Regions from separate parts of the Streptomyces sp. NPDC048352 genome, predicted to be linked through region 2. Evidence: riboswitches for the same ligand, from Rfam matches in the RefSeq annotation. Region 2 holds a riboswitch; each other region holds the start of a gene.
The links. Region 2 has a riboswitch for thiamine pyrophosphate ahead of thiO (glycine oxidase ThiO). Riboswitches for the same ligand answer to the same signal wherever they lie in the genome.
Positions count from the first base shown of each region.

Region 1: another riboswitch for thiamine pyrophosphate. It lies ahead of thiC (phosphomethylpyrimidine synthase ThiC); the one in region 2 lies ahead of thiO (glycine oxidase ThiO).
Region 3: another riboswitch for thiamine pyrophosphate. It lies ahead of AB0D45_RS03050 (thiamine ABC transporter substrate-binding protein); the one in region 2 lies ahead of thiO (glycine oxidase ThiO).

Region 1 is NZ_JBEZKZ010000002.1:110,017-117,791, forward strand. It holds gene AB0D45_RS01715 (hypothetical protein) at 1-780, shown strand, start outside; gene AB0D45_RS01720 (hypothetical protein) at 850-1,911, opposite strand; gene AB0D45_RS01725 (glycosyltransferase) at 2,203-3,315, shown strand; gene thiC (phosphomethylpyrimidine synthase ThiC) at 3,437-5,224, opposite strand; TPP riboswitch at 5,219-5,363, opposite strand; gene AB0D45_RS01735 (YibE/F family protein) at 5,403-6,836, shown strand; gene AB0D45_RS01740 (SsgA family sporulation/cell division regulator) at 6,903-7,352, opposite strand; gene AB0D45_RS01745 (helix-turn-helix domain-containing protein) at 7,449-7,775, opposite strand, start outside.
Region 2 is NZ_JBEZKZ010000113.1:56-7,830, forward strand. It holds gene AB0D45_RS32715 (Rv2175c family DNA-binding protein) at 76-441, opposite strand; gene AB0D45_RS32720 (FAD-dependent oxidoreductase) at 553-1,773, opposite strand; TPP riboswitch at 1,888-2,000, shown strand; gene thiO (glycine oxidase ThiO) at 1,998-3,179, shown strand; gene thiS (sulfur carrier protein ThiS) at 3,176-3,376, shown strand; gene AB0D45_RS32735 (thiazole synthase) at 3,382-4,176, shown strand; gene AB0D45_RS32740 (HD domain-containing protein) at 4,816-5,394, opposite strand; gene AB0D45_RS32745 (helix-turn-helix transcriptional regulator) at 5,408-6,526, opposite strand; gene AB0D45_RS32750 (hypothetical protein) at 6,824-7,078, shown strand; gene pknB (Stk1 family PASTA domain-containing Ser/Thr kinase) at 7,711-7,775, shown strand, end outside.
Region 3 is NZ_JBEZKZ010000003.1:127,207-134,981, forward strand. It holds gene AB0D45_RS03045 (iron ABC transporter permease) at 1-423, opposite strand, end outside; gene AB0D45_RS03050 (thiamine ABC transporter substrate-binding protein) at 477-1,577, opposite strand; TPP riboswitch at 1,663-1,772, opposite strand; gene rlmN (23S rRNA (adenine(2503)-C(2))-methyltransferase RlmN) at 1,832-2,947, opposite strand; gene AB0D45_RS03060 (phosphatidate cytidylyltransferase) at 3,080-4,156, opposite strand; gene frr (ribosome recycling factor) at 4,156-4,713, opposite strand; gene pyrH (UMP kinase) at 4,805-5,584, opposite strand; gene tsf (translation elongation factor Ts) at 5,747-6,583, opposite strand; gene rpsB (30S ribosomal protein S2) at 6,744-7,643, opposite strand.

The sequences.
Region 1 (7,775 bases), on a different contig from region 2:
ACCGAAGACCGCCCCGAATTCGACCGGCTCCTCGACGAGACGCTGCGCACGGCGGACGAACGGCCCGAACTCGCCGCCATCGGCGAACGGCTGAACGCCGAACAGCTGCGCACCATGGCCCTGGCCGCCATCACCCTGCTGACCGCCGCCGCGGCGGCCGAGTACGACCACTACGTGTCGCTACGGGAGGAACTGCGCGACGGGGCCCTCTCGGCCCCCGGGACGGCCGCCGAGGACGGCGCCGACGAGCAGGGCGGCGGTGCCGGGGTGAGCGCCGTCGTCGGCGTCCTCGCACCGGTCCTCGCCGGTACCGCCATGCTGATCTTCCTGTTGGTGGGCTACGGCCTCAAGCTGATCGAGCCGACGCCCGCCTTCGCCGAGACGATGCTGACGGCGGGCTGGCTGTTCGGCGGGCTCACCGTGGCCGGCCTGCTCTTCGCGGTGATCGCGCTGCTGGTCACGGCCCTGCGCAACAGCTCCACGGAGGTCGCCGCCGAGGAGGGCGTGCCGATCCCCGACGAGCTCTCCCGCGCCCGGGAGGCCTGGCGGAACGCGCTGCTCGAGCGGGGCATCGTGCCGTTCCTGCGCGACGCCCTGGCCGACCCGACGGCCGGATCGGGCTATCCGGTGCCGCGTACGCCGGGGGCGGGGCGGATCCCCTCCCTGGGCTACGGCCGGCCCGGCTTCACCAGCCCGGGCACGCCCGGCCAGGGCCCCGGCTCCGCCTCCCCGGACTTCACGAGCCCGGACGTGGGCGGCCCGGACCGCCCGCCGGACTGACGTCCGGAGGCGGCCCGGGCCGCGGGGGTACTGCGTGTGGGTCCTACGTCGGATCAGGTACGCCGGGTACTAGCGCGTCCGGGCCGCGTGGGACTTCGCGATCTTGTTGACCGGGTGGTTCGGCTTGGTCTTCAGGAACGGCTTGTCGCCGAACTTCCGCTGGAGGAGCGCCGGCGGGAAGCCGGAGACCTGCGTCCAGCCGGCGTCACAGGTGAGGCTGCGCTCGCCCATGGTGTTGACCCGGCGGCAGGTGATCTCCCAGAGCTCGTTGTCCGTGGTCAGCACCTGGACGGAGACGTCGTTCGCCTGGGACGCGACGGAGATGGCACAGGCGTTGGCGGGGAAGTCATCCCGGGCGCCCACGTTGACCCAGAAGAAGGCGCTGTTGTCGGGGCTGATCCGGCGGATGCCCGCGTACGCGGTCCCGTTGGTCAGGACCGCCTTGACCTCTTCGGAGTTGTTCGGGTTGTACGCGTCGACGTCCTGGCACGGACCGGCGGGACCGGTCGCGCCGGTGGCACCCGTCGCACCGGCCGGGCCGGTCGCGCCGGTCGCACCGCCGCCGCCGGGGCCCGTGGCACCGGTCGCACCGGTCGCGCCCGTCGCACCCGTCGCACCGGCCGGGCCGGTCGCGCCCGTCGCACCGCCGCCGGGGCCGGTGGCGCCCGTCGCACCCGTCGCTCCGGGGACGCCCTGCTCGCCCTGCTCACCGCGCGGGCCGGTCGGACCCGTCGGTCCGGTCGGGCCGGTCGGGCCCGTGGCACCGGTGGCGCCCGACGGGCACCGGTCGTGGTCGCCGTGGTCGCCGCGCGGGCCGTCGTCGTCGCCCCCGCCCAGGTACTGGTCCAGCAGTTCCTGGGTCAGCGGCTTGCCGGCGTTACGGTTCTGCTGCGGGTGGTCGTGCGGCGGCCGGTCGTGCGGCGGGCGGTCCTCGTCACACTCGTCCCCTCCGCCCGCGAGCCCGACGGCGCTCAGGGGGGCGGCGGCGGTGATCGCCTGGGCCGTTGCGAGGGCGGGGCTGGCCAGGCCGACCATGACCAGGGAGAGCGAGGCCAGGGCGCCCCCGACCTGCCAGGCCCGGCTACGAGGAACGGGACCCAGGGAGGAACGGGTCCTGTGCTCACGACTCATCAAAGCGCTCCTTCGGAACGTACGGCCGCGCCGAAACGGGTGACACCCCGGTCGCGGGTTCGAGCTTCCTCCGGGAAAAACGGACGAAGTACCCCGCACCTTGAGCGCTGGGAGCCCGACGTCAACACATCGGCCTAGCAGACCCCCGCCCCGTGGGTGGCGTCACAGCCGCATCCGCAGTAGTGCTCTCGGCGAGTCGTGGACAACCGCACCGAAGCGCTCACTACGGTCACGAGCCGACACCGGCCTGGCCGTCCCCCGGGGGCGGCCCGCACACCGTGGACGGGACCTTTGAGCGCAACAGTCTGCCTGAACATGATCGTCAAGAACGAGGCTCCGACCATCCGGAAGTGCCTGGAGTCGGTGCGCCCCCTGATCGACACCTGGGTGATCGTGGACACCGGGTCGACGGACGGCACCCAGGACGTCATCCGGGAGTGCTTCGGCGATCTGCCCGGCACCCTGTACGAGCGCCCGTGGAAGGGCTTCGACGGCAGCCGCACGGAGGCCATCGAACTCGCCCGCTCCACGGCCGACTACCTGCTGTTCATCGACGCGGACGACGAGATGCGGGTGGAGCCCGGCTTCCGCATGCCGGACCTGACGCACGACGCGTACAAGCTGGCGGTCCACCACGGCCCGGTCATCCACTACCGTCCGTCGCTCGTCTCGACCCGGCTGCCCTGGCGCTACGTCGGCGTGCTGCACGAGTACCTCGACTGCGGACGAGAGCACAGCCAGGAGGTGCTCGAAGGGGTCAGCATGCTCATCGTCGGCGGAGGGGCCCGCCTGCGGGAGGGCGGCGAGCGGGCGAAGTACCTGCGCGACGCGAAGATCCTCGAAGAGGGGCTCGCCAAGGAGCCCGGCAACCCCCGGTACGCGTTCTACCTGGCCCAGAGCTGGCGCGACGCCGGCGAGCCGGAGAAGTCGCTCGCCGCCTACGACCACCGCGTCGCCATGGGCGGCTGGGTCGAGGAGACGTACTGCGCCCGGGTCTACGCCGCACGGATCGCCTCGGAGCTGGGACGGCCGCCGGCCGAGGTGATGGACCGCTACCTGCGCGCCCACGAGAGCCGCCCCACGCGCGCCGAGGCGCTCGGCGACCTCGCCCGCCTCTGCCGCGTCGAACAGCGGTGGCCGCTGGCCTACCTGTTCGCCCGGCAGGCGGTGCGGATCCCGTACCCGGACGACATCCTGTTCGTCGAGTACGCCTGGCACGACTGGCGCGCGCTCGACGAACTCGCCATCGCGGCCTACTGGACCGGCGCGTACCAGGAATCGCTGGACTGCTGCGAGCGTCTCCTCGGGGAGGGCAAACTCCCCGACGAGCAGCGCGAACGGGTCCTCGCCAACCGCGAGTTCGCCCGCCGCGGGCTGGGGGCGGGGTACGGCGTGGTGGCCTGAACCGCCCGCGGCCGGCGGACCCGCGCCGCCACCGCACCGGGCCGGCCCGCGACTCCCCCCATGAGGTCGCGGGCCGGCCCGTGTCCGGGTCCGGGGCCCGGATCGGTGTCCGGTCCCGGGGTCAGTCGGCCAGCGGCAGGTAGACCCGGTTGCCCGAGGCCGCGAACTCGGCGGACTTCTCCGCCATGCCCGCCTCGATCTCGTCGGCCTTCAGGTCACCGCCGTGCTCGCGGCGGATGTCCTGCGAGATCTTCATCGAGCAGAACTTCGGACCGCACATGGAGCAGAAGTGCGCGGTCTTGGCCGGCTCCGCGGGGAGGGTCTCGTCGTGGAACTCGCGGGCCGTGTCCGGGTCGAGGGCCAGGTTGAACTGGTCCTCCCAGCGGAACTCGAAGCGCGCGTCCGACAGGGCGTCGTCCCACTCCTGGGCACCGGGGTGGCCCTTGGCCAGGTCCGCCGCGTGTGCCGCGATCTTGTACGTGATGACGCCGGTCTTCACGTCGTCCCGGTTCGGCAGGCCCAGGTGCTCCTTGGGCGTGACGTAGCAGAGCATCGCCGTGCCCCACCAGGCGATCATCGCGGCGCCGATGCCCGAGGTGATGTGGTCGTACGCGGGCGCGACGTCCGTGGTCAGCGGGCCGAGCGTGTAGAACGGCGCCTCCTCGCAGATCTCCTGCTGGAGGTCGATGTTCTCCTTGATCTTGTGCATCGGGACGTGGCCCGGGCCCTCGATCATGGTCTGCACGTTGTGGCGCTTGGCGATGGTGTTCAGCTCGCCCAGCGTCTTCAGCTCGGCGAACTGCGCCGCGTCGTTGGCGTCCGCGATGGAGCCGGGGCGCAGGCCGTCACCCAGCGAGTAGGTGACGTCGTACGCCGCGAGGATCTCGCAGAGCTCCTCGAAGTTCGTGTAGAGGAAGTTCTCCTTGTGGTGCGCCAGGCACCAGGCGGCCATGATCGAGCCGCCGCGCGAGACGATGCCGGTCTTGCGGCGGGCGGTCAGCGGCACGTAGGGGAGCAGCACGCCGGCGTGGACGGTCATGTAGTCGACGCCCTGCTCGGCCTGCTCGATGACCGTGTCCTTGTAGATCTCCCAGGTCAGGTCCTCGGCCCTGCCGTCGACCTTCTCCAGCGCCTGGTAGAGCGGCACGGTGCCGATCGGCACGGGGGAGTTGCGCAGGACCCACTCGCGGGTGGTGTGGATGTTGCGGCCCGTGGAGAGGTCCATGACCGTGTCGGCGCCCCACTTGGTCGCCCAGGTCATCTTGTCGACCTCCTCCTCGATGGAGGAGGTGACGGCGGAGTTGCCGATGTTGGCGTTGACCTTCACCAGGAACTTCTTGCCGATGATCATCGGCTCGATCTCCGGGTGGTTCACGTTCGCCGGGAGCACCGCGCGGCCGGCGGCGATCTCCTCGCGCACGACCTCCGGGGAGACGTTCTCGCGGATCGCCACGTACTCCATCTCCGGGGTGACCTCGCCCCGGCGGGCGTACGCGAGCTGCGTGACGGCGGCGCCTCCACGGCCCCTGCGGGGCTGGCGCGGACGGCCCGGGAAGACCGCGTCGAGGTTCTTGAGGCCCCCGCGCGGGGAGGTGTGCTTGATGCCGTCGTCCTCGGGGCGGACCGGGCGGCCCGCGTACTCCTCGGTGTCCCCGCGGCCGATGATCCAGTTCTCGCGCAGCGGGGGCAGGCCCCGGCGCACGTCGGTCTCGATCTGCGGGTCGGTGTACGGCCCGGACGTGTCGTAGAGCGTGACGTCCTTGCCGTTGGTGAGGTGGACCTGGCGGACCGGCACCCGGATGTCCGGGCGGGAGCCCGCCAGGTATCCCTTGTGCCAGCCGGGCTGGCGCTCGGTCTGGCCGTCGGCGTCCTGGCTGACGGCAGGCGTGCGTGCGTCCTGAATGGTCATGAGACCTGATCTCCCTACGCCGGCATTACCCGGTAACAGGTTCGGCGGTCGACGCAGCCTCCTCCCGTACGCATTCTCCTGCGCGTACGGTGATCAGCGCCCTCTCAGCCCGGTGCTCCGAGCTCCCGCGTTGTGCAAAGTAGCCCCCACGTTAGCGTCGTGTGTGGCGTGCTGAACAGTGGGCCCCCTCATCTCTTGCGATGATCTGCCGGTGACGACCTCGCCGCAGCCTCCCCACGAGCCCACAGATCCCTCGGGCCACACCGGCCACGGGCATGCGTCCCACCGGCACGCGGCCGACTCCTCCCACGGGCATTCCCACGGCCACGGCCCGGCGGCTCCGGTCTCCAAGCACCTGCGCAAGGTGATCGCCGCCGTACTGATCCCCTTCGCCGCAGCCGTGTTCGTCGGCATGGCCGTGCTCTGGCCCGGCGGCGCCCCCGCCCACGAACGCACCGGGGTGGGCTTCGACCGGCAGACGCAGCAGGGCAAGGTCGTCGCTCTCGCGAAGGTCGACTGCAAATCGGTCAACGCCTCGCAGGTCCCCCCCACCGGCGACACCTCCACCCCCGAGGGGCGCGAGGCGCAGGCCGCCCGGACCGGCGAGTGCAAGAAGGCCACCGTCGAGGTCACCAGCGGACCGGAGCAGGGACGCGCCTTCTTCGAGATCGTCCAGCCGGGTGCGCCACGGCAGTTGGAGAAGGGCCAGGAGGTGGTGGTCGCCTACGCGCCGGACGCGCCGCGGGACCTCCAGTACTCGGTGATCGACCTGAACCGGAAGCTCCCGCTGGCCCTGCTGGCCGGCATCTTCGCCGTCGCGGTCGTCGTGGTGGGCCGGATGCGCGGACTGTTCGCCCTCATCGCGCTCGTCGTCAGCTTCGGCGTCCTGACGCTCTTCATCCTCCCGGCGATCCTCCAGGGCTCGAACCCCTTGCTCGTCGCCGTCATCGGCGCGAGCGCGATCATGCTGATCGCGCTCTACATGTGCCACGGGCTGACGGCGAGGACCTCCGTGGCGGTCCTCGGCACACTGGTCTCGCTGCTGCTGATCGGGCTGCTGGGCTCGGTGTTCATCGGCCGGGCGTTCCTGAGCGGCAACACGGACGACAACACCGGTCTCATCCACGGGCTCTACCCGGACATCGACATGAGCGGCCTGCTGCTCGCAGGCGTGATCATCGGATCGCTGGGCGTGCTCGACGACGTGACCGTCACCCAGACGTCGGCCGTATGGGAACTCCACCAGGCGGACCCGGACATGGGCCCGCGCGCCCTGTACCGGGCGGCCATCCGGATCGGCCGCGACCACATCGCGTCGGTGGTCAACACCCTCGTGCTGGCGTACGCCGGCGCCGCGCTGCCCTTGCTGCTGCTGTTCTCGATCGCCGACAGCAGCATGGGCACGGTGGCCAACAGCGAGCTGGTCGCGGAGGAGATCGTTCGCACCCTCGTGGGCTCCATCGGGCTCGTGGCCTCGGTGCCCGTGACCACGGCGCTGGCTGCGCTGGTGGTCTCGGCCGACCGGCCGGCGGGCGCGGGCGGCGCCGGGGCCTCCGGGGCGGCCGCGGGGCCGGCCCGCGGCGGCCGGGGCCGGCGGCGGCGCAAGCGCTGAAGGGCGGGCTGCCGGGGGGGGTGACGGTGACGGTGACGCCGCGCGGCCCCCGCCCCGTCGCGCTCGTCAGCCCGCGTTGCGCTCGTTCTGCTGTGAGTCGGCGAGGATCTTGTCGAGCGCCTGGTCGAGGCTCTCCTCGAAGTCGCCGAGGTTGCGCTCCTGACCGAGCGGAACGATCCGGTCGGTCCGGTCCAGGAACGCGACGAGCGGTGCGGCGCCGGCCCGGAACAGGGCTCGGTCCGCCGCGACCTGGAGCCGGATGTGGACGTCGGACAGCTCCTCCGGACCGGCGGGCGCGATGTGCACGTCGCCGTCACCGCAGGGCTTGTTGATGCCGTCGAGGAGCAGCTCCCGGCCGAACGCCCAGGTGACGGGCGCGTCTCCGGGAAGGTGGAAGGTGAGGCGTACCGCGTAGGGGTCCCCGGCGTCGTACCGGAGTTCCACCGGGATCCGGAACGCGAGCTCCTCGGAAACGAGGAAGCTCATCATGACCTCTGCCTGTACCGACTCGCGCATTGCCTACCCCGCTGTTGTGGAAGTGGCCGGAATGATCCCCCAGTGCCCCCTTGACAAGGGTGGTGGAAGCCCAAGCAGATCACAAGGAGTGAGTTTTCAGATACTGATAGAGAACGAGAGGGTGCTCAACAGCGCGCCTACTTCACTCCGTAGCCGTTCGATCACAGAGGGCAATCGGGCTTCCTGGTGCACGGGTAGGGAAATGGCCATGGTCGCCGCGGCGTCGCCGGCCGTGATGGGGATGGCCGCGCACACCGTGCCGAGGGCGTATTCCTGACGCTCGGTCACGGGCTGCATGCGCCCCAGGGAGCCGATCCGCTGCTCCAGTGCGTGCACGTCCCGCACGGTGTACGGCGTGATGCTCTCGACCGGGTGCCGGTCGTAGTGGTCCCTGCGGGTCTTCTCGTCGAGCTGGCCGAGCAG
Region 2 (7,775 bases):
TGTTTGGTTCTCCCCGGGTGGGGGGGGGGGGGGGGGGGCGGGGGGGGCCGCCCCCCACACCTGTGGATCAGCCGGTCAGAGGGCGAGCGCCTGGGCGCGGCGCTTGACCTCCGTGCCGCGATTCTCGCGCAGCGCCTGCACGGGGGTGCCGGGCAGGGTCGGATCCTCGGTGAACAGCCACTCCAGCATCTCCTCGTCGGAGAAGCGGTCGTCGCGCAGCACGGTCAGCAGTCCGACGAGCCCCTTGACGACCTTGTCTCCGTCGATGAACTGCGCCGGAACCTGCAGGGCGCGGTTCTCGCCCCGGCGTACGGCGATCAGCTGCCCTTCCTTGACCATCTGGCGGACCCGGGTCACCTCGATGTCGAGCATCTCCGCGATGTCGGGGAGGTACAGCCAGGAGGGGACTAGGGCATCGATCTTTGCGTCAATCTCGGTCACGGGCACAAGCCTGCCACTTCGGACGGGCAGCCGGTACCCGGCCCCGTCCGTCCGGGTCCGGGAGGCGTCCGTCCGGGGCCGGGCAGCCGTCGGGCCCGGCCCCGGCAGCCGTCAGGCCAGGGCCGATTTCAGCGGAACGGCCGGGTCCGCGACCTTGGCCGGGTCGAGGGGCGCGGCGGTCTCGATCAGCCGGCGGCCCTGGGCCAGGTCCCGGGGGCGGCCCACGGCCAGGACGGCGGTCAGCGCGCCCCCGCGCAGCCAGCACACCGACCAGGCGGGACCGGCCGGGTCGCCGCGCCACAGCAGCGTGTCGGCCCCGCCGTGGTGGCCGGCGTACTGGACGAAGCGGCCGAACTGCTCGGACCAGAAGTACGGCACCGGGTCGTAGGCCTGGACGGGCTCCCCGGCGAGGATGTTCGCCGCGACGGTCCGGGGCCCCTGGAGGGCGTTGTCCCAGTGGTGGACCAGCAGCCTCGTCCCGTAGCGGGCCGAGGGGAAGGAGGAGCAGTCGCCGACCGCGTAGACGTCCGGCAGGGAGGTGCGCAGGTGGGCGTCCGCGGTGACGGAGCCGTCGGGGCCGAGCTCGACGCCGGTGCCGGCGAGCCAGTCGGTGGCGGGCCGGGCGCCGATGCCGACGACGACGGCCCCGGCGGGCAGCTCGCGGCCGTCCGCCAGCAGGACCCGGCCCTCCTCGATCCCGGCGACCCTGGCCCCGGTGAGCAGGGCGGCGCCGGCTTCGCTGTACCACCGGGCCATCGGGGCGGCGACCTCGGCGGGCAGGGCGCCCGGCAGCACCCGGTCCGCAGCCTCGACCACCGTCACGGCGCAGCCGGCCTCGCGGGCCGCCGTGGCGAACTCGGCGCCGATCCAGCCGGCGCCGACGACCACGGTCGCCGGGGCCGCGGCCAGCACGGGGCGCAGCCGGGCGGCGTCGTCGAGGGTGCGCAGCAGGTGGACCCCCGGGACCCCCTCGGTGCCGGGCAGGGTCAGCGGCCGGGCGCCGGTGGCCAGCACGAGGGCCTCGTACGGGACCGGGCCGGACTCGGTGTCGACCTCGCGGTCCGCCGCCCGCAGCCCGGTGACCTCGGTGCCGAGGCGCAGGTCGATGCGCAGCCCCTCGAAGTCCACCTCGAACGCGGAGTCCTCGGCCTTGCCGAGCAGCACCGCCTTGGACAGCGGGGGCCGGTCGTAGGGCTGGTGGGGTTCGGCGCCCAGCAGGGTCACGGGGCCTTCGTAGCCCTGTTCCCGCAGGGCCACGGCGGTCTGCACGCCGGCCATTCCGGCGCCGGTGATCACGACGCCGGGCTTCGTCTGTTCCGTCTGCTCACTCACGTGCCCACCCTAGTGAACTGACGGCCCGTCAGGAATAGGGGGCGCCGGAAGCGGGACGCCGGCGCCGGGGAGGCAGCCTTACCCGGCTGCGGCCCCGGGGTTTAGTCTGGCCACCGTACCTATCGCGGGAGCCCGGGCGGACCGGGCTGAGAGGGAGGCTGGCCGGCCTCCGACCGTACGAACCTGATCCGGGTCATGCCGGCGAAGGGAGGGGCTGGACGCCCATGCACTCATCCCGTAACGGATCCGGCGGGGGATCCGACGTCCTCGTCATCGGGGGCGGCATCATCGGCCTGGTCACGGCCTGGCGGGCGGCTCGGCGCGGGCTGCGCACCGCCCTGGCCGACCCGGACCCCGGCGGCGGAGCCGCCCGCGTCGCGGCCGGCATGCTGGCCGCCGTCACCGAGCTGCACTACGGCGAGGAGACCCTGCTCGGCCTCAACGTCGCCTCCGCCGCCCGCTACCCCGAGTTCGCCGCCGAGCTCACGGAAGCCAGCGGCGGCATGGACCTCGGCTACCGGGCCTGCGGCACCCTCGCCGTCGCCCTCGACGCCGACGACCGCCTCCACCTGCGGGAACTGCACGCCCTCCAGCGCCGCTGCGGCCTGGAGTCGCAGTGGCTCACCGGCCGCGAGTGCCGCCGCCTTGAGCCGATGCTGGCCCCCGGGGTACGCGGCGGGCTGCGCGTCGACGGGGACCACCAGGTCGATCCGCGCCGGCTCGCGGCGGCGCTGCTGGCCGCCTGCGAGCGGGCGGGCGTCGCGATCCACCGGGCGCGCGCGGAGCGGCTCCTCGTCACCGCCGACCGGGCGGCCGGGGCGCTGCTCGACGACGGCACGCGGCTGCGCGCCGACCAGGTGGTGCTGGCCGCGGGCTCGCTCAGCGGCCGGCTGGCCGGCGTACCGGACGAGGCCCGCCCGCCCGTACGGCCGGTGAAGGGACAGGTGCTGCGGCTCGCGGTGCCCGCCGCGTACGCGCCGTTCCTGTCCCGGACGGTACGGGCCGTCGTGCGCGGCAGCCACGTCTACCTCGTGCCCCGCGAGAACGGCGAACTCGTCGTCGGAGCCACCAGCGAGGAACTCGGCTGGGACACCACGGTCACCGCCGGCGGCGTGTACGAGCTGCTGCGCGACGCCCACGAGCTGGTACCCGGCATCACCGAGCTCCCGCTGGTCGAGACCCGGGCGGGCCTGCGCCCCGGCTCCCCCGACAACGCCCCGCTGCTCGGCCCGACCGAGCTGCCCGGCCTGCACCTGGCCACCGGGCACTACCGCAACGGGGTGCTGCTGACCCCGCTCACCGGCGACGTGATGGCGGAGCTGCTGGCCACCGGCGCCGTGCCGGAGATCGCCCGCCCCTTCACCCCGCGCCGGTTCTCCCCCACGCGTCAGGAGTCTTTCGCATGACCATCTCCGTCAACGGCGAGCCGCGCGAGGTCGCGGCCGGCACCACCCTCGACGCGGTGGTCGCCACCCTCACCACCGCGCCCTCCGGCGTCGCCGCCGCACTCAACGAGACCGTCGTCCCGCGCGGCCAGTGGCCGGCGACGCCGGTGGACGAGGGCGACCGGATCGAGATCCTCACCGCGGTCCAGGGAGGCTGAGCGCGATGGCTGACGACGTCTTCACCCTGGGCGGCCGGACCTTCTCCTCCCGGCTGATCATGGGCACCGGCGGGGCCCCGAGCCTGGACGTCCTGGAACGCGCCCTGGTCGCCTCCGGCACCGAGCTGACCACGGTCGCCATGCGCCGCCTGGACCCGACGGTGCAGGGCTCGGTCCTGTCCGTCCTGTCCAAGCTGGGCATCGCCGTCCTGCCCAACACGGCGGGCTGCTTCACGGCCGGCGAAGCCGTGCTCACGGCCCGGCTGGCGCGGGAGGCGCTCGGCACGGACTGGATCAAGCTGGAGGTCGTCGCGGACGAGCGCACCCTGCTGCCCGACGGCGTCGAGCTGCTGGACGCCGCCGAGGTCCTGGTCGACGAGGGCTTCACGGTGCTGCCGTACACGAACGACGACCCGGTCCTCGCCCGGAAGCTGGAGGACGTGGGCTGCGCGGCGATCATGCCGCTGGGGTCGCCGATCGGCTCGGGCATGGGCATCCGGAACCCGCACAACTTCGAGCTGATCGTCGAGCGCGCCGGGGTCCCGGTGATCCTCGACGCGGGCGCGGGCACGGCGTCGGACGCGGCCCTGGCGATGGAGCTGGGCTGCGCGGGGGTGATGCTGGCCTCGGCGGTGACGCGTGCGCAGCAGCCGGTCCTGATGGCGGCGGCGATGCGGGACGCCGTCTCGGCGGGCCGCCTGGCCCACCGCGCGGGCCGCATCCCCCAACGCCGCTTCGCCGAAGCCTCGTCCCCGGCGGAGGGGCGGGCTGCGCTGGACCCGGAACGTCCGGCGTTCTGAGGGGCGGGGGTACGAGGCTTGCGGCGCGGGCCCGCTCTCTCCCCCTCGAGGGGGTGGGGGCCGGTCGGTGGCTGCCCACCCGCCCCCGGGTGCGGGTGGGTGGGCCGGGGAGCGGGATCCCCTCGGGCGGCATCACAGCCGGTTCGGGGGTTTCCCGTCAGTCCCATCGTCATTCCGTGTCGGGCCGGTCCCTCAAGGGCGCTCCTTCGTCGCGTCGCTACGCGATTTCGCTGCGCTCAACCCTTGACCGACCGCCCCGCCCCGGAAAGCCGAAAGACTGCCGGGAACCCCCCAAAAGAACGGTCACCAGGGACAGGTCCGAGGAGCGGGTCTCTCAGGGACGAGGCGAGGGGCCGGGGGCATGGCCTCCCGGGCATCCGGGCCCGCCCATGGCCTGGCCAGCGCCAGGGGCCCGGGTACCTGCACGAAACACCGACCACATCCCCCTGCGGAGCCCCCAGGCGCAGCAGATCACTACGCGCTCCTCCCGGCTTGGCGTCCGACGGCCGTCTGGGGCCGCTACCTGCACCAAACGTTGATCAGGGAGAGGCGGGAAGCCGACAGGCGCGTCAGATCGCTACGCGCTCCTCGGACCCGGCGACTGACGGCCGTCCGGGCCTGATGGGGCCTTGGCGAGGGTCAGGGCTGTTCCCCCATGGCTGCGCGGAGCCAGTCCAGGGCGCCTTGGGCGAGGAGTTCGTCGGCGAGGCGCTGGGCGGTTTCGGTGGTCAGCCGACTGCGGCTGTTGTCGATCCAGCGTTGTGCGTTGGCGTAGCCCTGGGCTTTGTACTCGATGCCCTGGAGCATGCACTCAAGCTTGTCTGCGTCGCGGGCGCAGATCGATTCGGGTGTCTCTTTGGCCTCGTATTCCGCGACGAGATCCTGGATGGTCGCGGCGAGGAGGTCGGGCATGCCTGCCGTCTGGTCCGCTGTGATCTCCGTGGGATCGGCGGACGGGGAGTACCTCTTGCCCAGGTGGTTCACATCCCCGCTGCGGGATTCCTGCGTGTCGTGCCACACGGCGAGGAAGGCGGCGCGGGCTGGGTCGGCTCCCTCCAGCTTCGCGATGACGGAAGCGATCAAGGATGTGCGCCAGGAGTGCTCGGCCACGCTCTCGGGATTGTTGACGCCGGCCATCCACCAGCCCGTACGGCGTGCGTTCTTGAGCGTGCCGGTTTCATAGAGGAAGTGGGCCACCGTGGACAGGTCGTCAGCCACGTCTGTCTCCTTCTCACGCCCCAGCGAGGCGGATCGCGTACCGAATGCCTTCGAGCTCGCGACGCGCTCTGGTCGAGGGCTCGGTGCCATCCAACAGCACGGGCATCCGGGCCCGCAGGTCTCGGACGGTGGAAGTGGCCGTCTTCAGGAGGCTGGGACGGGCAGCCAGGAGTGCCCAGAGGGTATGGACGTTCAGGTCGAAGTAGCCGTGCTGTGGTCTGAGTCCCTTCACCAAGTGCTGGAAGAGCTTGTGTCCTTGCCAAGAGACGGCATCGGTTTCCACGATGAAGTCGTCGCACAGCTGGATGTGCGCTGCCTCTCCGATCCAGTACGCCCAGTAGTTGAGGTTGGCGGTTTCGCCCAAGTCGTCGCCTTCGAGCGCGGTGGAGATGAAGTACGCCATGCGCTCTCGGTCACCTCGACGGGCCGCCACAGTGGCCACGGAACGGGCTTTGAGCCAACGGGTGAGCCAGTCGTCGGGCCGCTCTGCCTTCTGCTGGTGCATCAGCCAGTCGACGGTATCCGTTGCCTGGTCGTAGCCCGCGAGATAGAGGGCTTGCCGGCGCAGCAAGAACTGATCAGCGGCTCGGGCCTCTTCGGCTGTCGCGCGCAGGTACTGGAAGAACCGCGTGCGTTCTGCCGCAGCCAGCTCAGGCCCGCTCGGCACGGGGCCGCGCCGGGAACGACTCGAAGGTGCCAGCGCACGCATGGACTCCGGGGCCTCGCCATTGAGGGGCCAGGCCAGGACTTCCACAAGGTCGCGCTGCATGACCCACGAGCCGAGGGGGCTGCCGTTGGTCGGCTCGTCCCCTTCGAGGGCGCTCAGCAGCAGGACGTCTGCCTCCATTGCCTTCTCCAAGGCGGCGAGTAGGACTGCCGGAGTCCCCATGCGCATGAGTCGATGGCGGTGTCCGAGCATCTGGCCGACCGAGAGAGCCGTGAGCGGCCGCCTGCCGGATTCCCATCCCGCGATGGCGTCCGTCGATAGATGAAAGGCCTCCGCGAGGCTGCCCTGCGTGTGGCCGAGCTGCTCCCGGATGACCCGGAAGACGTACCCGGAAACCGTTCCCAGGCGGCTCGGCCGTCGGCCTCCCGGACCCGTGGTCAGGGTGGAGCATCCCTTGCCGACCACAGCACCTCCCTGCCCTCGGATTCATCGCGGAATACCCGTACCGACAGTCACTTCGACCGGCAGGGAGACGTGCCTACGCTCGTGTGCACAGCGACAAACAGACCACTCAGCGTAGCGACATGGAGGCCGCCTTGAATGCGGCAGAGAAAAGCACAACCGGCGGAGAACCTCCGCACGGCAATCGCCTCGGTGCCCACTGGTCGGAGCCGAAGGGCGTTTCCGCACCCAGCTCGGCCCTTCTCGCCCGGGCCCGCACCGGTTGGGAGCGCTTCGTCGATTCGATGGAGGAGGACGGGGATGAGTGAGTGCTACGAGTACGTCCCCCACCGCCTCCTCCGCCAGCGCGTCCGCGACATCGCCTCGGGCTTTGAAGGCGTGCTCATGGCCGTGATCAACGAGAACGTCTCCGACACCGGCATCGAACGATGGATGGAACTCGCCTACATCCGAGGCGCCTCCGGCCGCGAGTTCACCACCGCAGCCACCAACATCGAACCCGCCCACGACCAGCCCCGGACGGCCGGCAGTCGCCGAGACGAGAGAAGCACGTAGCGATCTGACGCGCCTGCCGGCTTCCCGCAGCGCTCTGTTCGTCCTCTGGTGCAGGTATCAGCCCAAGACGGCCGTCGGACGCCAAGCCGGGAGGAGCGCGTAGTGATCTGCTGCGCCTGGGGCTCCGCAGGGGGATGTGGTCGGTGTTTCGTGCAGGTACCCGGGCCCCTGGCGCTGGCCAGGCCATGGGCGGGCCCGGATGCCCGGCAGGCCATGCCCCCGGCCCCTCGCCTCGCCCCTGAGAGACCCGCTCCTGCCTCTCCTCCCCTGTGACCGTTCTTTCGGGGGCTTCCCGGCAGTCCTTGTCTTTCCGGGGCGGGTCGGTCGGTCAAGAGTGGAGCGAAGCGACATCGCGCAGCGACGCGACGAAGGAGCGCTCTTGAGGGACCGGCACGACACGGAAGGACAAGGACTGCCGGGAAACCCCCGAACCGGCTGTGAGGCCGCCCGAGGGGATCCCGCTACCCGGCCCGCCGGCCCGCAGACGAGGGGGCGGGTGGGCAACCACCGACCCGCCCCACCCCCTCGAGGGGGAGATAGCGCGCCCGAACCGCACCCCCGCCATGTCACGGCTGCGCTGCAAGGCTGGGCGCCGGGGTCGGCCCCGGCGGGGGGCCTCGTAGAATCGCCGGGTGGATACGACCCTGGATGACCCCCTCGTCGGGCGCGTGCTCGACGGCCGCTACCGCGTAGAAGC
Region 3 (7,775 bases), on a different contig from region 2:
TACGACGACGGCGTAGTTGAAGAAGACGTGGGCGAGCAGGATCGCCCAGACGGTGGTGTCCAGCCGGACGCCCCACAGCTCGTCGAGCAGCCCGCCCCGGCCGGCCAGCGCCAGGAAGGCGCTGCCGACGACCACCGTCGGGAGCACGAACGGGACGGTGACCAGGGCCCGCAGCAGCTGCTTGCCCGGGAACTCCAGACGGGCGAAGACGTAGGCGCCGGGCAGCGCCAGCAGCAGGGTGAGGGCGGTCGAGGCGAGCGCCTGCCAGGTGGTGAACCACAGCACGCCGGCGATGTCGGGCCGGGCGAGGACCTCGCCGATCCGGCCGAACTGCCAGCCCTCGGCGGTCTTGAGCCCGCGGCCGACGATCGCGGCGACGGGATAGGCGAAGAACAGCCCGAAGAAGGCGAGCGGCACGGCCATCAGAGCGAGTCTGACGGCCGTGGCGCGCCCGCCTTCCCGGTGGCGCTCGCGTCCTACTTCACGACGAGCGAGGACCACGTCTTGACCCACTGCTCACGGTTCTTGGCGATGGCGTCGGGGGCGACCGTCTCCGGCTTCTCGACGACGACGCCGTGCTTCGTGAACAGGTCCGGCAGCTTCGCGTCCTTGAGCACCGGGTTCACGAACATCTGGAGCGGCATGTCCTCCTGGAACTTCTTGCTCACCAGGAAGTCGACGAGGGCCTTGCCGCCCTCCTCGTTCTTCGCGCCCTTCAGCAGGCCCGCGAACTCGACCTGGCGGAAGCAGGTGCCGGTGGCCACGCCCGTGGGGGCCTCGGCCGGCTGCGGCTCGGCGTAGAGGACCTCGACCGGCGGGCTGGAGGCGTAGGAGACGACCAGCGGGCGGTCCCCCTTGGCCTTCTTGCCGCCGGCGGAGCCGGAGAAGCGCTCGTTGTAGGCCTGCTCCCAGCCGTCGACGACCTCGACGCCGTTGGCCTTGAGCTTGCTCCAGTAGTCCTTCCAGCCCTCCTCGCCGTACTTGCCGACGGAGGCGAGGAGGAAGCCGAGGCCGGGCGAGGAGGTCGCGGCGTTCTCGGTGACCAGCAGGTTCTTGTACTCCGGCTTGACCAGGTCGTCCAGCGTCTGCGGCGGGGCGATCTTCTTGTCGGCGAAGTAGGCCTTGTCGTAGTTGACGCAGATGTCGCCGGAGTCGACCGGGGTGACCCGGTGCTGCTGGTCGAGGACGAACTCCGGCTTCACGCCGTCCAGGCCCTTGGCCTGGTAGGGGGTGAAGATCCCGTTGTCGAGGGCGCGCGAGAGCAGCGTGTTGTCGACGCCGAAGAAGACGTCGCCGCGCGGGGAGCCCTTGGTGAGGATCTCCTGGTTGAGGGCCGCGCCCGCGTCCCCGGACTTCAGGACCTTGACGGTGTAGCCGCTCTGCTGCTCGAACTCCTTGAGGACCGTGTCGGTCACGTTGAAGGAGTCGTGGGAGACGAGGGTGACCGTCTTGGACTTCGGCGCGTCGCTCGCGCCCGCGGCCCCGTCCTCGGCGCCGGAGCCGCCGCAGGCACTGAGGGTGGTGACGCCGAGCGCGGCCGCGAGCGTCGCGCCCGCGATCTTCCTGGTGGTGCTCACTGGTGAATTCCTCCTGGGATGACCAGGAGAAGACGCGGCCCCGCCCGGCGCTCTGTGCGAGCGGACGCCGGGCAGGGCGCAACAGCTTGAGTGGTGACCGAACTTCCTACCCCGAATGACCGGGGCGAGGTTCAGAGGGTCTGCGGATGACGGATACCGCACTCTCAGCGCTGTGGCGCTCCCCTGTCGGAATATGCAATTGGTTCGGCCACAGGGTACCCCGCGGCCGAATCAGGCCCACCGGCGACCGGAATCTAGCGTTCCGAGGCGGCGAGCTGGCCGCAGGCGCCGTCGATCTCCTGGCCGCGGGTGTCGCGTACGGTCACGGGCACGCCGTGCCGGGCGATCGCCTCGACGAAGGCCTTCTCGTCCTCGGGCCGCGAGGCGGTCCACTTCGAGCCGGGCGTCGGGTTCAGCGGGATCAGGTTGACGTGTACGCGCTTGCCCTTGAGCAGGCGCCCGAGCAGGTCGCCGCGCCAGGCCTGGTCGTTGATGTCGCGGATCAGGGCGTACTCGATGGAGATCCGGCGCCCGGACTTCTCCGCGTACTCCCAGGCCGCGTCGAGGACCTCGCGGACCTTCCAGCGGGTGTTCACGGGGACGAGGGTGTCGCGCAGCTCGTCGTCCGGGGCGTGCAGGGAGACCGCGAGGCGGCACTTGAAGCCCTCGTCGGCGAAGCGCAGCATGGCCGGGACCAGGCCGACGGTGGAGACGGTGATGCCGCGCTGCGACAGGCCCAGGCCGTCGGGCTCCGGGTCGGTGAGGCGGCGGATGGCGCCGACGACGCGCTTGTAGTTGGCGAGCGGCTCGCCCATGCCCATGAAGACGATGTTGGACAGGCGGGCCGGGCCGCCGGGGACCTCGCCGTCGCGCAGGGCGCGCATGCCGTCGACGATCTGGTGCACGATCTCGGCGGTGGAGAGGTTGCGGTCGAGGCCGGCCTGGCCGGTGGCGCAGAAGGGGCAGTTCATGCCGCAGCCGGCCTGGGAGGAGATGCACATCGTCACGCGGTCGGGGTAGCGCATCAGCACCGACTCCACGAGCGTGCCGTCGTGCAGCTTCCACAGGGTCTTGCGGGTGGTGTCGTCGTCGCACGAGATGTGCCGGACGACGTTCATCAGCTCGGGCAGCAGCTCCTGCTGGAGCTTCTCCCGCGAGCCCGCCGGGATGTCGGTCCACTCGGCCGGGTCGTGCGCGTAGCGGGCGAAGTAGTGCTGGGAGAGCTGCTTGGCCCGGAACGGCTTCTCGCCGATCGCGGCGACCGCCTCGCGGCGCTCGGCCGGGGTCATGTCGGCCAGGTGCCGGGGCGGCTTCTTCGCTCCGCGGGGCGCGACGAAGGTGAGCTCACCCGGGACGGGACGGGGGGCCATGCTGTACTCCTCAGTGCGACGGGGTGGGGGTCACCCCGCGCGTGCAGGGCCGGTCCGCGGCGCGGCCGCTGGACGGAAAAGGCGCGCCGCGTACACGCGGCGCGCCCTCCAGGATAACCCGGCCCGGGCCGGTCAGCCCGTGCCGACGAACGCCGCCAGCAGCAGCCACACCACCGGGGCGGTCGGCAGCAGCGAGTCCAGCCGGTCCATGATGCCCCCGTGGCCGGGGAGCAGCGTGCCCATGTCCTTGATGCCCAGGTCACGCTTGATCATCGACTCGCCGAGGTCGCCCAGGGTGGCGCTGACCGCGACCGCGAGGCCCAGCAGCAGGCCCTGCCACCAGGAGCCCCCGTCAATCAGGAACTCCATGCACAGGGCGCCGGCCGCCATGGCGAAGGCCACCGCTCCCACGAGCCCCTCGCGGGTCTTGCCGGGGCTGATGCGCGGCGCGAGCTTGGTCTTGCCGAAGCGCCAGCCCACCGCGTACGCGCCGGTGTCGCTGACCACCGTCAGGACCAGGAAGGTCACCACCCGCTGCGGACCGTCGTCGGGGGTGAGCAGCATCGCGACGAAGGTGGCCAGGAAGGGCACGTAGAACGCGGCGAAGACGCCCGCGGTGACGTCCTTGAGGTAGTCCTCGGGCGGTTCCGTCATCCGCCACACCAGGACGGCCAGCGCCGTGAGCGCCATGGCCACCCAGGCGCCCTCGGCCCCGCGCACGTAGCCCGCGATGATCATCGCCGCGCCGCCGACCGCGAGCGGGACCAGCGGCGCCTTGATGCCCTTCTTCTCCTGGAGCCGGGAGGTGAGCTCCCACAGGCCGACGACGACCGCGACGACGATCACGCCGACGAAGACGGCCTTGACGATGAACAGCGACGCGAAGATCACCGCGCCGAGGCCGACGCCGACCCCTATGGCGGCACGCAGGTCCCGCCCCGCGCGCTTCTTCTGCGGCGGGGGCGAGGCGTCGTGCGGGGCCGGTGAAGGCGGAGGCGGGGGGCTGGGCATGGGCTCCTGCAACGGCGTCTCGGCGCGGAACGGGGGGCCGCCCACGAAGGCGGCCCCCCGATCGCGTGCTTCCCGGTCGTCGAAGGCACGGCCGGCGGCATCGGGCACGATGGGCATGGGCGCAGTGTGCGGGCCCACCAGCGCATCGTATGCGGGACCCGCCGGAACCGGCTCCGCGGCCCAGGGAGAGTCGTTCATCAGACCTCGAGGAGCTCGGCTTCCTTGTGCTTGAGCAGCTCGTCCACCTGCGCGACGTACTTCGCGGTGGTGTCGTCGAGCTCCTTCTCGGCGCGGCGCACCTCGTCCTCGCCGGCCTCCTTGTCCTTGACCAGCTTGTCGAGGGCGTCCTTCGCCTTGCGGCGGACGGCGCGGATGGAAACCTTGGAGTCCTCGGCCTTGGTGCGCGCGACCTTGATGTACTCCTTGCGGCGGTCCTGCGTCAGCTCGGGGAAGGTCACCCGGATGATGCGGCCGTCGTTGCTCGGGTTGACACCGAGGTCGGAGTCGCGGATGGCCTGCTCGATGTTGCGCAGCGCCGACGCGTCGAACGGCGTCACGATCGCCATGCGCGGCTCGGGCACCGCGAAGGAGGCCAGCTGGTTGATGGGCGTGATGGCACCGTAGTACTCCGCCACGATCTTGTTGAACATCGCCGGGTGCGCACGGCCCGTGCGAATCGCGGCGAAGTCGTCCTTGGCGACGTTGACGGCCTTCTCCATCTTCTCCTCGGCCTCGAGGAGGGTTTCTTCGATCACCACGTGCTCCTGCATGTCAGATGTGGATGGTTCAGGCGGGCGGGCCGGCCGGGCGCCCGGACCGGGCCCCCGGGGCCCGGCGGCGGACCGCTCAGGCCCGGGTGCCCTGGTCGCTCACGAGCGTGCCGATCTTCTCACCCTTGACGGCGCGGGCGATATTGCCCTCGGCGAGCAGTTCGAAGACCAGGATCGGCAGCTTGTTGTCGCGGCACAGCGTGATGGCCGTGGCGTCGGCGACCTTGAGGTCCCGGGACAGCACCTCGCTGTACTCCAGCGCGTCGAACTTCACCGCGTCCGGGTTGGTCTTCGGGTCGGAGTCGTAGACCCCGTCGACGCCGTTCTTGCCCATGAGGAGGGCCTCGGCGTCGATTTCCAGGGCGCGCTGGGCGGCCGTGGTGTCGGTGGAGAAGTACGGCATGCCCATGCCGGCGCCGAAGATCACGACGCGGCCCTTCTCCAGGTGGCGCACGGCGCGCAGCGGGATGTACGGCTCCGCGACCTGGCCCATGGTGATGGCGGTCTGGACACGGCTGTCGATGCCCTCCTTCTCCAGGAAGTCCTGGAGGGCGAGGCAGTTCATGACGGTGCCGAGCATGCCCATGTAGTCGGACCGCGCCCGGTCCATGCCGCGCTGCTGGAGCTCGGCGCCGCGGAAGAAGTTGCCGCCGCCGATGACGATCGCGATCTCGGCGCCGTCGCGGACCACGGCCGCGATCTCGCGGGCGATGGCGTGCACGACGTCGGGGTCGACACCCAGTCCGCCGCCGCCGGAGAAGGCTTCGCCGGACAGCTTCAGCATGAAGCGGCGGCCCTTCTTGCCGTGGTCGCTCTTGTCGTCGGATGCGGTGTGGGGGTCAACGCCCTGATTCATGGAGATCTCCTCGTGCACATACGAAGAAGGCCATTGCCGGTGGGTCCTCGCGGTTCCCTCTGCGGCAATGGCCTCCTCGTCAGATCTGCGGTCGCCTCGCGCGGGCGCGGACGACTGCTTCAGACCCTATAGGGGTCCGGTGTCCGTCGCGTACGGACGGACTCAGATGCCGACCTTGATGCGGGTGAAGCGCTTCAGGGTGACACCGGCCTCGTCCAGAACCTTCTGGACGGACTTCTTGTTGTCCAGCGCGTACGGCTGGCCGAGGAGCGTGACGTCCTTGAAGAAGCCGTTGACGCGACCCTCGACGATCTTGGAGATCGCGGCCTCGGGCTTGCCCTCGGCGCGGGTGACCTCTTCGGCGACGCGGCGCTCGGACTCGACGACCTCGGCCGGAACGTCCTCGGCGGTCAGGTACTTCGGCGCGAAGGCGGCGATGTGCTGGGCGATGCCCTTGGCCAGGTCGGCGTCGGCCTTGTCCAGCTCGACCAGGACACCGATCTGCGGGGGCAGGTCGGGCATGGTGCGGTGCATGTAGGAGGCGACGAAGGCACCGTCGTACTGGGCGAAGCGGTCCAGGACGATCTTCTCGCCGAGGTTGGCGTTGGCCTCGTCCACGAACGCCTGGACGGTCTTGCCGGCCTCGATCTCGGACGCCAGCAGCGCCTCGATGTCCGCCGGGCTGGTCGCGGCCACGTGGGCGGCGAGCTGGTCGGCGACGGCCAGGAACTTCGGGCTCTTGGCGACGAAGTCGGTCTCGCACTTGAGCTCGAGCAGCACGCCGGAGGTGGCGTCCTCGGCGATCAGGGAGGTGACGGCACCGTTCTCGGCGGAACGGCCCTCGCGCTTGGCGACACCCTTCAGGCCCTTGACGCGCAGGATCTCGTTGGCCTTGGTGACGTCGCCGTCGGCCTCCACGAGCGCGTTCTTGCAGTCCAGCATGCCGGCGCCGGTGAGCTCGCGGAGCTTCTTGACGTCAGCGGCGGTGTAGTTCGCCATGAGTCTGTGATTCTCTCTCGAAGTCGTAGATCTACGGCCTGGGGGCCCCTCCCAGCGGTAGCTGGGCGAGGCGGAGGAGCGCGCTCGTGGCGCGGCTCCCCCGCCGTCATCGTCCGTGCTGCGAGTGCCCGGCGCGTGAACGCCGGGCACTCTCAGGGGGTCAGGCCTGCTCGGCGTCGGCGGCCGGAGCCTCGGCGGCCGGGGCCTCGGCCTCGGCGGCCTCGGCGGCCGGAGCCTCAGCGGCCGGAGCCTCGGCCGCGGGGGCCTCGGCGTCAGCCTTCTTCTCGCCCTCGAGCAGGTCGCGCTCCCACTCGGCGAGCGGCTCGGCGGCGGCCTTCTCGCCCGGCTTCGAGTCGCCGGTCGCAGCGCCGGAGCGGGCGATGAGACCCTCGGCGACGGCGTCGGCGATCACGCGGGTGAGCAGGGTGACGGAGCGGATCGCGTCGTCGTTGCCCGGGATCTTGTAGTCGACCTCGTCGGGGTCGCAGTTGGTGTCGAGGATCGCGACGACCGGGATGTGGAGCTTGCGCGCCTCACCGACGGCGATGTGCTCCTTCTTGGTGTCGACGATCCAGACGGCGCTGGGGACCTTCGACATCTCGCGGATACCACCGAGGGTCTTCTCCAGCTTGGTCTTCTCGCGGGAGAGGACCAGGAGCTCCTTCTTGGTGAGACCCGAGGCGGCGACGTCCTCGAAGTCGATCGCCTCAAGCTCCTTCAGACGCTGGAGGCGCTTGTAGACGGTGGAGAAGTTGGTGAGCATGCCACCGAGCCAACGCTGGTTGACGTACGGCATGCCGACGCGGGTCGCCTGCTCGGCGATGGCCTCCTGCGCCTGCTTCTTGGTACCGACGAACATGATGGAGCCACCGTGCGCGACGGTCTCCTTCACGAACTCGTAGGCGCGGTCGATGTACGACAGCGACTGGAGCAGGTCGATGATGTAGATGCCGTTGCGCTCGGTGAAGATGAAGCGCTTCATCTTCGGGTTCCAGCGACGGGTCTGGTGACCGAAGTGGACGCCGCTCTCCAGCAGCTCCCGCATCGTTACGACGGCCATGGCCATCTCCTTGGTTTTCTCGGTTTTGGTTCCTGACGCCCCACCGCGCCCTGCCCCTGGAGGGACCGAGAGACGCTGTCGCCTGACCGGCTGGACCGGTCGGCGCTGGGGCGTGCGAAGTCGACCCGGTGA